3 regions of the Halomonas sp. AOP43-A1-21 genome follow, and region 3 is predicted to be linked to each of the others. Evidence: predicted binding sites of a transcription regulator. Region 3 holds the regulator's gene; each other region holds the start of a gene.
What was found. The regulator FliA, encoded in region 3, starts transcription of late flagellar genes. The targets are predictions, from matches to a motif close to CTAAAGTTNNNNNNNNNNCNGCCGATA.
Positions count from the first base shown of each region.

Region 1: the regulator FliA is predicted to act here: its motif matches at 1,491-1,517, upstream of fliD (flagellar filament capping protein FliD).
Region 2: the regulator FliA is predicted to act here: its motif matches at 1,419-1,445, upstream of ACT3R7_RS08320 (FliC/FljB family flagellin).

Region 1 covers NZ_JBQSWC010000011.1:60,201-64,662, reverse strand. Annotated here, with positions in the region: gene fliD (flagellar filament capping protein FliD) at 16-1,410, opposite strand; gene ACT3R7_RS08305 (hypothetical protein) at 1,627-1,770, opposite strand; gene ACT3R7_RS08300 (hypothetical protein) at 2,243-2,566, shown strand; gene ACT3R7_RS08295 (helix-turn-helix domain-containing protein) at 2,989-3,291, opposite strand; gene ACT3R7_RS08290 (helix-turn-helix domain-containing protein) at 3,507-3,803, opposite strand; gene ACT3R7_RS08285 (serine hydrolase domain-containing protein) at 4,000-4,462, shown strand, end outside.
Region 2 covers NZ_JBQSWC010000011.1:65,025-68,654, forward strand. Annotated here, with positions in the region: gene ACT3R7_RS08315 (Rpn family recombination-promoting nuclease/putative transposase) at 220-1,179, shown strand; gene ACT3R7_RS08320 (FliC/FljB family flagellin) at 1,518-2,813, shown strand; gene ACT3R7_RS08325 (hypothetical protein) at 2,963-3,157, shown strand; gene ACT3R7_RS08330 (helix-turn-helix domain-containing protein) at 3,294-3,630, shown strand, end outside.
Region 3 covers NZ_JBQSWC010000021.1:28,476-32,937, reverse strand. Annotated here, with positions in the region: gene flhF (flagellar biosynthesis GTPase FlhF) at 1-1,671, shown strand, start outside; gene ACT3R7_RS12730 (hypothetical protein) at 1,668-2,357, shown strand; gene ACT3R7_RS12725 (flagellar protein FlhE) at 2,423-2,827, shown strand; gene ACT3R7_RS12720 (RNA polymerase sigma factor FliA) at 2,854-3,555, shown strand; gene ACT3R7_RS12715 (motility protein A) at 3,595-4,413, shown strand; gene ACT3R7_RS12710 (OmpA/MotB family protein) at 4,418-4,462, shown strand, end outside.

The DNA.
Region 1 (4,462 bases), on a different contig from region 3:
GTCTAGATAAAATTACTACTTGCGGCCTAGCTGGGCATCCAGTGCATCGAACTGCTGGGTGAGGTACGAACTCATGCTGTTCATCTGCGACACCATAACGTCGAGCTGGCCGAACTGAGTTCGGTAGCGAGAAATCGTTGCGTCAATGCTTTTCTCCATGCGCGCATAGCGGTCATCAAGACTTTTGACGTTGTTCTCAGCGCCCGTAATGGCACCTTTTAATACGCCGTTACTGCTTACCATCTGATCAATGGAACTAGCCAGTTTACCCGCCAAGCCACCGTCTTTTTTATCACCGGCAAAAAACGCACTCAACGCTTGCGGGTTATTAGCGACCAAGCCGTCTAATTTAGCGTCATCGACCTTTAACTTGCCGTCATTCTGTAAGGTAATGCCCAACTGGCTTAGCGTAGAAAACTCGCCACCTTCAACACCGCCGGTGAGCACGCTACGCAGGCGGGACTCTATGGTGCGAATTGTTCGATCACCTAGCAATTCGCCTGCGGCTCCGCTTTCAGCATTAAAGCTAGTGAGTGTGGCTGTCGTGTCTTTTAAATCGTTAAACGCTTTGACAAAGCCGTTAATCGCTTCACGCTGTTTTAAAGTATCGCGCTCAATATTAACCGTGCTGGTCGCTTTTTCACCTTCAGCAAGGCTTAACTCGCCCAGGTTAAGCGTTACCCCCTGAATAGCACCTTCCACTTGATTTTTAGCGCTGGTGATCGCGATGCCGTTAACTGTTAGGGAAGCATCCATCCCCTGGCGCTTGGCTCCGACTTCTGTTGCTTCACCGAACGGGCCGGTAACTGCTACCCCGCCCGCGCCTACAAAGCTAAAACTATCGATAGAAGCGTCTTTGCCAGTGGCTTTGGAACTTAATGCTAAACGGTAACCTTCGCCATCATTAATAATCGTGGCATTCACACCGGCGTTTTTATTGGCGTTAATTGCGTCACGAATATCGTTTAGAGAGCTCTCGGCACTAATCTCGATATCGACCGAATCGCTGCCCGCAAAATTTAGCTTGATTGAAGTAGCGCCTTGCAAATCGAGCGGTTGATCTTTCTCGTCAACGCGAGTAGAGGCCAGCGAACCCGATGTCGCTAGCTGACTAACTTCTACTCGATAGCTACCGGGTAATGCGCTCGCTGAAGTAGTGGCTTTAATATCATCGCCACGCACATTGGCGGAAAGGCTCTGGTAAAGCTTTGGGTCATTGATCTTGGCAACCGCATCGTTAAAAGCGTTAAGCGAGGTTTGTAGCTGACCGTAAGCGGAAATCTTGGCTTTCTGATCGGCTTTCTGCTGTGTAATCGGCTCCAGTTTACCGCGCTCGGCTTTTTGAAGCTCATCCAGCAGGCCGGTGAGATCTAACCCTGATCCAACGCCAAGGGAGGTAATTGATGCCATACTGGCTGCTCCTCAGTCAAAAGACTAAACCGTTTAAAAGGTGCCATGTTCTGTTGGCACGCATACGTCATTAACAGCTTTATCGGCCGAAATGCTGATAACTTTAACGCTATTTTATGTTTTAACTACTGACTCTGATCAAGACAATGTCTACCAAGAGCGGCAGGCATTAAATGCAAAGAGACTAATGAACAATTACGTTACCGCCTCTCATCGCTAACCTCGACCTAGCTGGACATAGAGCGCATCAAACTGCTGAATAAGGTAGCTGCTGACTTGGTTCATCTGCGCCACCATGCTTTCCAACTGACCGAACTGCAACTGGTAGCAGGCAATCGTTTGCTCAGGAGATTTTTCCATACGAATATATCCTTAACAGTTTCAACCCTCGTAGCAGCTCTTTACAGCATCATTTGCCTGCTTTGCATATAAATACCGCTGACCTTCATTGAGGAATACATTAATTATGCTTGTTGTTTATTCTCGACTATTAAACCCGATACTTAAGCTCTATCGGTGGTAAATTAAGTAGCGGAAGGTAACTAAAGGTAAACTGCCTATAATCCAGCTATGTTCATCCACAATTATTTCTATGCAGCCACTGTGTGTAATTAAAAAAATAGTGTCTACTATCAGAATCTTAAAACATCATTAGATGGCTAACAACTTACCCATAACTAAGTAACTTAGCGTATTTAAGTATTATTACCACTATGTTAAAAACAATAAAAATTAAAGATAATTGTTAAAAATTAGACCTTGGTCTAACACCCCACCTGCTTTACAATGCACCGCAACATATTCACTCGCGCCGTTCGCAGGACATCGCATCATGCATGCACAGTACGTTTACGACTCCAGCCACACGCCTGCTACCAACGCTCAGCGTAGCCTTCGCCACTGCCTTTCAGCGGTAGCAGAAATGCTTTATGACCATGGGTATGTGCTTGAGAGCATTACGCTCTCGCAACGCGGCCTGACCGAGCGTGAACTTAGCGCCTTGCGCGCGCAGGCAACTGAGTGGGCAGCCTGCCAGGAGATTTTGGAAACCAGCGGCGCTGCCACCCTTAATGGATATGGCCGCTTTGTTTTGACGGCCATGGGCCGTGAGCTGATGTTCGATATGTTCGGCCAAGGGGCGGCTGACTGCGCTTAAAGCGCGGTGAAAAAAGGTACTCGCGTAAACACAAACAGACACGCACAAAAAAGCCCACAGGTTTTGCCTGTGGGCTTTTTATTGGCGCGATTAACGCAGGCCGAGCATCGAAAGGATGAACAGTACAACAACAATCAGACCTACGATATAAATGATATTACGCATGTCGGCGCTCCTTGCTAGTTTGCGTTTTGGGTGAAATCAAAGGGTTGCTTACTTCGAAGTAACGCCTTCAGCCTAGCAGGCTTTCTGCCTCTTTGCGTAATATTCCTGCATTTTCCTTCAGAAGGCGGCTGAGCGTATGTGGCTGCAGTGCTCACGTTAAAGGCGTTTGCGGTTTTCGTCGAATGCTTGCTGGATCATTTTCTGCTGCTTGGCATCGATTTCTAACTCACGGTAAAGGGATGACCATTCGGATAAGCTTACCGAAGGACTTCAAGACCTTTGCTACGGAGAACATTGAGCAAGCGTAGTGACGAACCAGAAGGCGTCCTATCTCCACTTTCCCACTTGCGAACAGACTCCATGGAGACGTTCACACACTCAGCCATGACTTGCTGGCTGACTTTTAATTTCTTACGCAGACCAGAAATTTCTTTCGCGTCTAGTACCTTAACCTCAGGAACACACAAAGACTCAAATTCACGCATGGTAACGTTAGTAATTCCACCCGCACGATGTAGAGCCTTGGCATCCTGAAGAACGCTCTCCAAAATTTTACTCATCGTCCTGTCTTCTAGGAACTACGCGGATAAGCGCGGATTCCTTTACTTGCTCTTGGAGCTTTTTGTCGCTCAAATTTAATACACTTTTCGCTAGCTTTAAATTGGGCTTTCCGCTATCCACTGCGGGCAATAGGCAAAATAGATGCCCTGTCGGCTAGCGACGAGTTCCCCTACAGGGTTACCTGCCAACAGTACCTCTACGGTGTGAATACGCTTCATTTTCGCCCCCGGGCACGCCCTGCCTGCTTGATCTCTTCAAGTGATACGGGGTGCTCATGCTTGAATAGCTCGGCAATTTGGCGTGTGGTGCCCAGCGCCGTGGCAATGAGCACCAGGCTATCAAGGGTTATTTGCCCACTGGATTCGAATCGTTTGATGGTGGACTCTGAAATACCCGTCATCTGCGCCAAGGTTTTACGAGAAAGGTTTTTTGCCAGTCGCGCTTCTCGTGCGTTGGCACCAACCTGCTGAGACAGCTCGCCAGGAGCAAGCAAAGAGTGAGTGAGCGCCATAGAAAACCTATAAATAATGGTCTATTTATAAACCATTATACACTTAAAATGACTATAGAATGTCAAATATGGCCTTTAATAATGAAGCGCTCCATTTCAGATCCAGACAGTCCTCTTTCGTCTAGTAGCTATCTGCGGTGGAACCTCTCTTACTTCTAGACCTCGAATCTTTGCCACTTATATCGAAGGTGTTGTGATGCGCGCGTCTGCTTGGCTTGTTCCGTTAGCTGTTATTTCTTTGTTACTCACCGCCTATGCAGCCGCTGATGAACCTTCAGCGCATGCACTGCAGACGCTAGATCAGCAAACCAGCCAATTAAGCCGCATACACAGCGTGGTAGTTGCCTATGATGGCGAGATTATCCATGAATATCACCAAGGTGGCCCCGGCACTGCGCAGCCAGCCAATATCAAGTCGCTTTCCAAAACCGTGCTGGCGGCCGTTACCGGCGCGGCCATTGAAGAAGGCATTATTGAATCCGTCGAGCAGCCCATGGTGGCGCTATTCGGCGACCGCCTGCCTTCAGGGTTAGATCCACGTGTTAGCGATATTACGGTTGAGCACCTATTGGCTCAGCAGGCGGGGCTAGAGCGTACTTCAGGCGGCAATTACAGCGCCTGGGTGGCAAGCGCCAACTGGATTAACGACGCGCTGAGCC
Region 2 (3,630 bases), on a different contig from region 3:
AAAACCAGTTGAGCCAAATTATTGTGAGAGACCAACCGTAGTGCGGCGTAACGAGCGAAGCGAGGCACCCGCAATGCAGTGCGCAGCGCTGCTGGGGTTGAGGCAGGTGGCGCCGCCTTCGCAGAACAAATTCAGCTCCCACAACCTGCCTGCCCAAGCCGCAAAAGTGATAGCCCTCGCGCGGCCATGCTAACATCCCGGTACTGCGCAGGAGTGCCTATGGCGAATCACTACGACACCGGCTATAAAGAGCTTTTTAGCTACCCAGAGTTTGTCCAGCAACTGCTGGAAGGCTTTGCCCCGCCGGAAATTTCCGAACTGATGGATTTCAGCACGTTAAAACTTCACAGCGGCAATTACATTACGCCCCTGTTTGAAGAAAAGTTTGAAGACCTGGTCTGGTCGGTGCAGGTGAACTGGCAAGGGGCGACCCAAGAGGTTTACCTTTACCTGCTGCTTGAGTTTCAATCCCGGGTAGACCGCACAATGCCCATCCGGCTGATGCATTATGTCGCCTGCTTCTATGACCACCTGTTAAAAGCGAAAGCTACTACGCCCGGCAAGGGCTTGCCGCCCGTGTTCCCTGTCGTGTTATACAACGGCAACCCCCGCTGGACAGCCCCGCAAGATATTTACGACATGGTGCAGCCAGAACCGCCCGCTTTCCTGAAACCGTATCAACCGCATTTGCGCTATTATGTCATTGACGAAGGCGCCTATAGCAATCAGGAACTGGCACAGCGTCATAGCCCTCTAAGCGGTATATTCGGCATTGAGAATGCGGCCACGAGCTGGGAAAGCTTGCAACAGGCGGTTGATCGAATAGTCGCGATTATTCAGGCAGACCCGCATAAACCGCGAATAGACCCTATTATTACCCGTTGGGTGAAGCGCCACATGCAGCGGCTTGGCGCAGGCGTTAACCTTGAAACGCTCACCAGTCTGGTGGAGGACAAAGACATGTTGGCAGAAAACCTGGAAAACCTGGTGAAGAAAGAGCGTCAGGAAGGTCGTCAGGAAGGCCGCCAAGAAGGGCATCAGCAGGGAACTCTGGAAGCTAAACGTAATGCGGCGCGTAAGTTGATCGCGCTCACTGAAATGACGGATCAATTGATTGCCGAGATTGAGGAACTGCCCATTGAAGATGTTGAGAGGCTACGTGCTGAAACACGGCATTAACGAAAGCATCCTCTCTGTTCAGTGCGAAGTCTTGTGAAAATCCTTTAAGCAGCATATTTGGCATTGAGAACGTGGCTACGCGCTGAGTGAAGCGCCGCATGCAGCGGCTTGGCGGGGTAAGGGCGGCTAACGCCGCCATCGCCGAGTGAACTCAGCTCCCACAAAGTGCTGGGCCTGGCATTTGTAAATATTTCTAATCCCCTCGTTACCAACAGTTACATTATTTTTTACTAACTCCCCTAAAGCTTTCCCCTACTGCGCCGTTATTAAGTATAACGGCGCACAACACGTCGAACAGCGGGCCACGTGGCCAGTCTTATTGAAAGGGGAATACCACCATGTCAGTGATCAATACCAACATTACTTCCATGATTGGCCAGTCCAACCTGTCCAAATCACAAAGCTCTCTGGCCACTTCCATGGAGCGCTTGAGCTCTGGCCTGCGTATCAACAGCGCGAAAGACGACGCTGCCGGTCAGGCCATCGCTAACCGCATGAGCGCTCAGATCACTGGTCTGGCCCAGGCACAGCGTAACGCCAATGACGGTATCTCAGTAGCACAAACGGCTGAAGGTTCGCTGAACCAGATCAACGACAACCTTCAGCGTGTTCGTGAACTGACAGTGCAGGCTGGTAACGGCACTAACTCTCAGGACGACCTTAAATCCATCCAGGATGAGATCACCCAGCGTTTGTCAGAAATCGATCGTATTTCTGAACAGACTGATTTCAACGGTGTTAAAGTTCTGGACAGCGATCAGGCCCTGAAAATTCAGGTTGGCGCGAACGATGGTGAAGCCATTTCTGTCAACTTGCAGAAAATCAACTCCAATACTCTGGGTATGGATGGTTTCTCTGTATCGAAAAATAGCCTGAACGTTAGCGAAGCTATCACCCAAGTTACTAATGGTGGTGCTACACCACAGGACGTTGACCTGAGTGCAGCGGCGACGGCTCTTGATGTAGATGCTTCGACACTTTCTCTGCGTAACACGCTAGATGCTAGTGGCAATGCAACGGATCAGTTTGTAGTTAAGTCTGGTGATAACTTTTACGCTGCCTCTGTTGATGATGCGACTGGCGAAGTAGTGCTAAATACCGCTAACGTTGATTACTCTGATCCTGATAGCGGTATTGCTGTTGCTTCCGAGATTAACCTTACAAGCCAACCTGTAAAAGTTGGGGCTGACGCAACAGGTGCAGCTACTGCATTTGTAACGGTTCAAGGCGGTAACTACGCTATTGACGCCGGTGCGCTTGCAAATGGTGGAGACACGCCTACAGAAGACTTCGACTCAACTGCTACCTCAATCGTTCTTAGTGGCGATGCTGCTACGGATAAGTTCGCTGGTGCAAGCACCAATGATCCAATGGCCCTAATCGACAAAGCGTTGAACAAAGTCGACAGCCTGCGTTCCGAGCTGGGTGCGGTTCAGAACCGTTTTGGCGATGCTATCACCAACCTGAACACCAACGAGACCAACCTGTCTTCTGCTCGTTCGCGCATCGAAGATGCCGACTATGCAGTTGAAGTTGCCAACATGACTCGCGCGCAGATCCTTCAGCAGGCGGGTACTTCTGTACTGGCCCAGGCGAACCAGATCCCGCAGTCTGTACTGTCTCTGCTGGGCTAAGCTAGCCCTTGGTGGTGATGAGATAACCATCTTATCAATTGCCTTAATGAACCGGCCCCTAAGGGGGTCGGTTTTTATTTATGCGCTGGTAGCAGGCAGGTTGTTTACTAGGCTGAGTAAGCGGTTATCGATATCACTTGGAGGTTGTTATGCGTCCCGATGACCATGAACGCGTAGCGCTGGAACTGGAAAAAGTAATCCGCGACACGCAAGCCACGATTGATCAAGCAGAAGCGCATGGGCTGGATAAAACCATGTCTGAAGATTACGAACACCTTCTCGATATCCTCGATAGATCCATTAAACAGCAGCGCGAACATACGCTGGCGATGTTGCTGCTTTGAAATTTGAGAATGGTTTTCGCTGTGTCGCCTGCCTGGGTCATTGTCTTCACCGAAACTTTTTTAATGCTTTCGAATAATGCGAATAATGCTAGACTGTTGCAATGATATATTTTTGTAAAATACCTGAGGAGTAAAGATGATGACTGCACTTTCTAGCCTGTTACCCAGTCAAGAGGAGGCCGTTCTTGCCAAGCTATCGAGTAGGGAGCTTGCCGCCTATGTTGAGACACAAGCTTCTACTCAGAAAGTATCCCTCACTGGTAAAGACGGGGAAGCACATCAGGTTGAAGTGCCTGTCAGTGCGCTTCGCCTGCTGGTAGATATACTGACTGAGTTGGGCGATGGCAACATGGTGAAGCTAATTCCCGTGCATGCGGAAATGACGACGCAAGAAGCGGCTGATGCCATGAATATGTCTCGTCCCTCTTTTATTAAGCTGTTGGATGAAAACAAACTCCCGTTCCATCGTGTTG
Region 3 (4,462 bases):
AGCTTTTTCGACCAAACCGGTATTGTTGCCCTGGTCGGGCCTACCGGGGTGGGCAAAACCACGACCACGGCTAAGCTTGCCGCACGCTTTGTGATGCGTCATGGCACACGCCCTGTGGCTTTGGTGACCACTGATAGTTTCCGTATTGGCGCCCATGAACAGTTAAGAATCTACGCTCGCCTGTTGGATACGCCCATGTATGCGCTAGATGCTGAGCAACCGGTTGATGATCTGCTGGGGCGTCTGCAGGGCAAGCAGTGGGTCATGATCGATACCGTCGGCATGAGCCAGCGTGATCAGCGCGTAATAGAGCAGATCGCCCATTTGCAAGGAGGCCAGTCTACCGTTCGTCTGGTGCTTCTGCTGAACGCGGCCAGCCAGCCAGAAACCCTTGAAGAGGTCGTGTTGCGTTATCGCCAGGCTGCGCGTGCGGCGGGGGCTGAGCTTAATGACTGCATTATCACCAAACAGGACGAAGCCGGCCGGCTGGCACCGGTATTAGATATCGTCATACGCCATGGGATGCGCGTGCTGTTCAGCTCGAATGGCCAGCAGGTGCCTGAAGATATGAGCGTGGCGCTGCCTGAGTCGCTGATTGATCAGGCTCTGGCAACGCAGGTGCCTATGAGCGCGCGCACGGCACGGCCAGCCGCTGTCAGTATGCCTCGCTGGTCGCGGGATGTGCTTGGCCAAGGTCGGCGGCTGTCATCGCTGCTCACGCGCTTGCGTCAGCGTATGTCGGGTTTCAACGCTCTTGAAGCCGTGTGGGATATTGGCGCGCTACCGGGGGAGTTACAAGATGCCCAGCTTGCCCGGCAGCTTACCCAGCCTTTACCTGCGAAAGGAGTGGTCTGGGCTGCACGGCGCAATGAACGTGGCTGCGATTGGGCCATGCCGGATATCGGCTTTAATGAGCAGAATGCCTGGCTTGCCTTGCCCTGGCTCCAGCACCGCCAGCCGGCGGGTTGGCAGGCGCGCCTGGAGACTTTAAAGGAAGCGGCTGGGGCGAGCACGCACATCTTGCCCGTCTTACCCGTACCGGAAACCGTGTGCTGGTTAAATGAGCAGCAACTGACCTGGATCAGCCTGGTTAGCTCGGCACAGCGGGTATACTTTCACGGCGAGCGCTATGCGCTGCGCTTACTGTTTAATGAAAGCACGCTCAGCCATCATGTTGGTGTGCGCTTTCGCGGCCAGTACATGCAGCTATGGACCGCCTATGCAGAAGTACACAATGAGGCTGGCAACGTATTGCTGGCATGGTATGGCGAGATCCGTGACCCCGAAAGCGCCAAGGTGGTTACCCGGCGTTACTGGCTCACGCCAGCCCACTTAGGTAGCGAGATCTTATCGCTGCTGCTGATACAGCTACAGGGGGAAGGGCTTGCGGCGCTCACGAAGCGGGCTTGGCAGCAGTTGAAAGAGGCCGATAGCGGAGATCTGAACCCCGAAGTGCGCTTATTAATGGCCAGCGGCATGGCAGCGGTGGTCGGTCACCTAGATAGCGCTGAGGATGACGCGGCTTCGACCTTGCGCACCGACCTGTTGAGTTTGCTGGGCGCGCGCCGCAAACGGCGCGATACGGCCATGTTGGACGCGTTGGTATATGCCTTTATGGCACGTGACGCTATTCGCCAACTGGGCGGTATTAGCCAAGAGGTGAGCATATGAGCCAGGATCAGGCGGCGGGTTTACGCCAATGGGCAGATACCCAGCGCTTGAAACAGACGCAAGCGACCTCTGATGCTCTCTTAGAGACAGAGACAGAGACAGAGACAGAGACAGAGACAGAGACAGAGACAGAGACAGAGACAGAGACAGAGACAGAGACAGAGACAGAGACAGAGACAGAGACAGAGACAGAGACAGAGACAGAGACAGACGCGGGAAAGACCAGCGAGACTCATACGCAAAGCGTCCTCACGCCTTCGCACACAATGTTAGAGCCGCCTGAAGGTCCGCTGGTTAGGCCTAAAAAAACCTTATTTATTGTTGGTTTACCTGGCCGTGGGGCACCGTCGGCCAATCAGGTAAAGAGCCGCCTGGCGCAGTGGGCTGCCCTGGGACGCCACTGGGCGGGCGATCCTGATGACTGGGCTATTTGCGTGGTCAAGGCCGATGCGTCCGAACTGGCTCAGTTAAGCGCTAAGCACGCGCGCTGGGCACTATGGGTTAACAGTGAGGCTGATGCGTTTGCACAAATGTACCGCGCCTTACGCCTGGCACGTGAAAATGGTGGGCCGCGCCGCTTGTTGGCACTCCACGAGCCGTATTTGCCGCGCCAAGGGCTACTAAGTAACTTGCGCGAAGCCGCTGCGCATTATTTGGCGACCGATTTGTTATTGCTGGCACGCTGAAAGCGACATGCAGGCGCTTCTATGTAAGGCTTATGCCAAGCCGTCGATCTGAGGGAATGCTAAGTATGCTAAGCGGATGGTTAAAGGTAGTCTGTGTGGTAAGTGGCCTCTTGGGTATTATCGGCACGGCTGGGGCTGCGGGCAGTTGGAGTGCGTCGGTGCCCAGCGTGATGGTGGCAATGAGTGATCGTGAAAGCCGCAGTCAGCCAATAGTGCCACCCAATGGGGCACTTGCGCATGACGGTGTTCTTGACCGTATACACTGGCGGCTTGACGCGCCTCCAGGGGTACCCATTAATGCTTGGCTATGTCATCCAGAGCAGTGCGTTGCGCTGAGTGGCGGGCGCGGTACCATTACCCAACTGGCGGGCAGGCAAGCGGATGTTCCACTGCAGTTCCGCTTTGCCTTAATGCCAGGTCAGCGCCCTGTCCGCGTGCAAGGGCTGAATGTAATCGTGAACTACCAGTAAAAGTTGTATAGCCGCGAGGCAATAAGATGTACACAGCAAAAGGCAGAATCAAACAAGGTGAGCTGTTAGCGCAGTATATGCCACTGGTAAGACGTCACGCCTTAACGCTGCAGGTCAGGTTGCCCGCAAGCATTGAACTTGACGATCTTATCCAGGCAGGCACGGTAGGGCTTTTAGAAGCGCTAGGTCGTTTTGACGCCGCTCAAGGAGCCAGTTTTGCGACCTTTGCAAGCCAACGTATCCGTGGTGCGATGGTGGATGAGCTGCGCACTCGGGACTGGATGCCGCGCAGCGTAAGGAGGGCTGCTCGCGCAATGGATGACACGGTACGCCGGCTGGAGCAGCAATTGGGGCGCCCACCGGAAGAAAAAGAAATTGCGCTTGAACTTGATATGCCGCTCGATGAATATCAGCAGCTGCTTAACGACACCAATAGCGGCCAGTTACTGCCGTTTGAGGAACTTGTCGCTGATGGCGGCGAGCCAGCAAGCTTCGATGTCAGCAATTTACCGTTTGAAAAGCTGCTTGATGAGCAGCAGCGGCAAACGTTAATCGCCGCCATTGAGGCGCTCCCTGAGCGGGAAAAACTGCTGATGGCGCTTTATTACCAAGAAGAGCTGAATCTTAAAGAAGTGGGAGCCGTGCTCGGAGTGACGGAGTCACGTGTGTCGCAGCTGCATAGCCAGGCGATAAGCCGACTGCGGGCCCGCTTACACGATTCTGCTTGAACCGCTTCTATCTACACCATAACCGGCAAGGAACCGTTGATGAACCCGTCTACGCTGATAGGTATATTCGCCAGTATGCTACTGCTGGTGAGCGTTCTGTTTTTTACTGCAGAGTCTCCGGAAAGCTTTATCAACCTGCCCGGTTTAGCGATCGTGGTGACCGGCACGTTGGCAGCCACGTTTATCAGCTACCCGCTAAAGGAAGTGTTGCGTGTGGTGCGTCTGGTGGGCCTCGTCTTTCGGCGTGAAAACACCTATGCACGTGACGATATCAATGAACTGGTTGCTATGTCCCGGCTATGGTTTAAAGGCGATGTAAGGGCGGTGGAAAAAGAGCTGGTGCATACACGTAACCCATTTTTACGTACCGGCATTCAACTGGTGATTGCCAATACTAAAGAAGACGAAATTTTCGATATGCTGCGTTGGCGTATCGCCCGTTTAAAAGCCCGCGAGCATGCGGAAGCGCAAATTTTTCGCACCATGGCGACCTATGCGCCAGCGTTTGGCATGATCGGTACGCTCGTTGGGCTGGTGAATATGCTCGAAGTCATGGATGCAGGCGACCTGGATGTGATTGGCCCACGCATGGCGGTAGCGCTGCTAACGACGTTTTACGGTATTTTGCTGGCCAACCTGGTATTCAAGCCGATAGCTGTCAAGCTTGAACGGCGTACGGAAGAGCGTCTGATCACCATGAACATGGTATTGGAAGGCATTTCCCTGATTACTAAACGGCGCCTGCCTTCATTTATTGAAGAGACGCTGAATTCGTTTATTGCTAATTATAATGATGAAATTCGTGATGCCAGCATAAAGCCGCGACCGGATCCCTCAAGCGCGGCGGCGAAGGGCTAACACGATGCTGGATCGCGATACTCGTCATGCATTGGAAATGCCGGCAGGG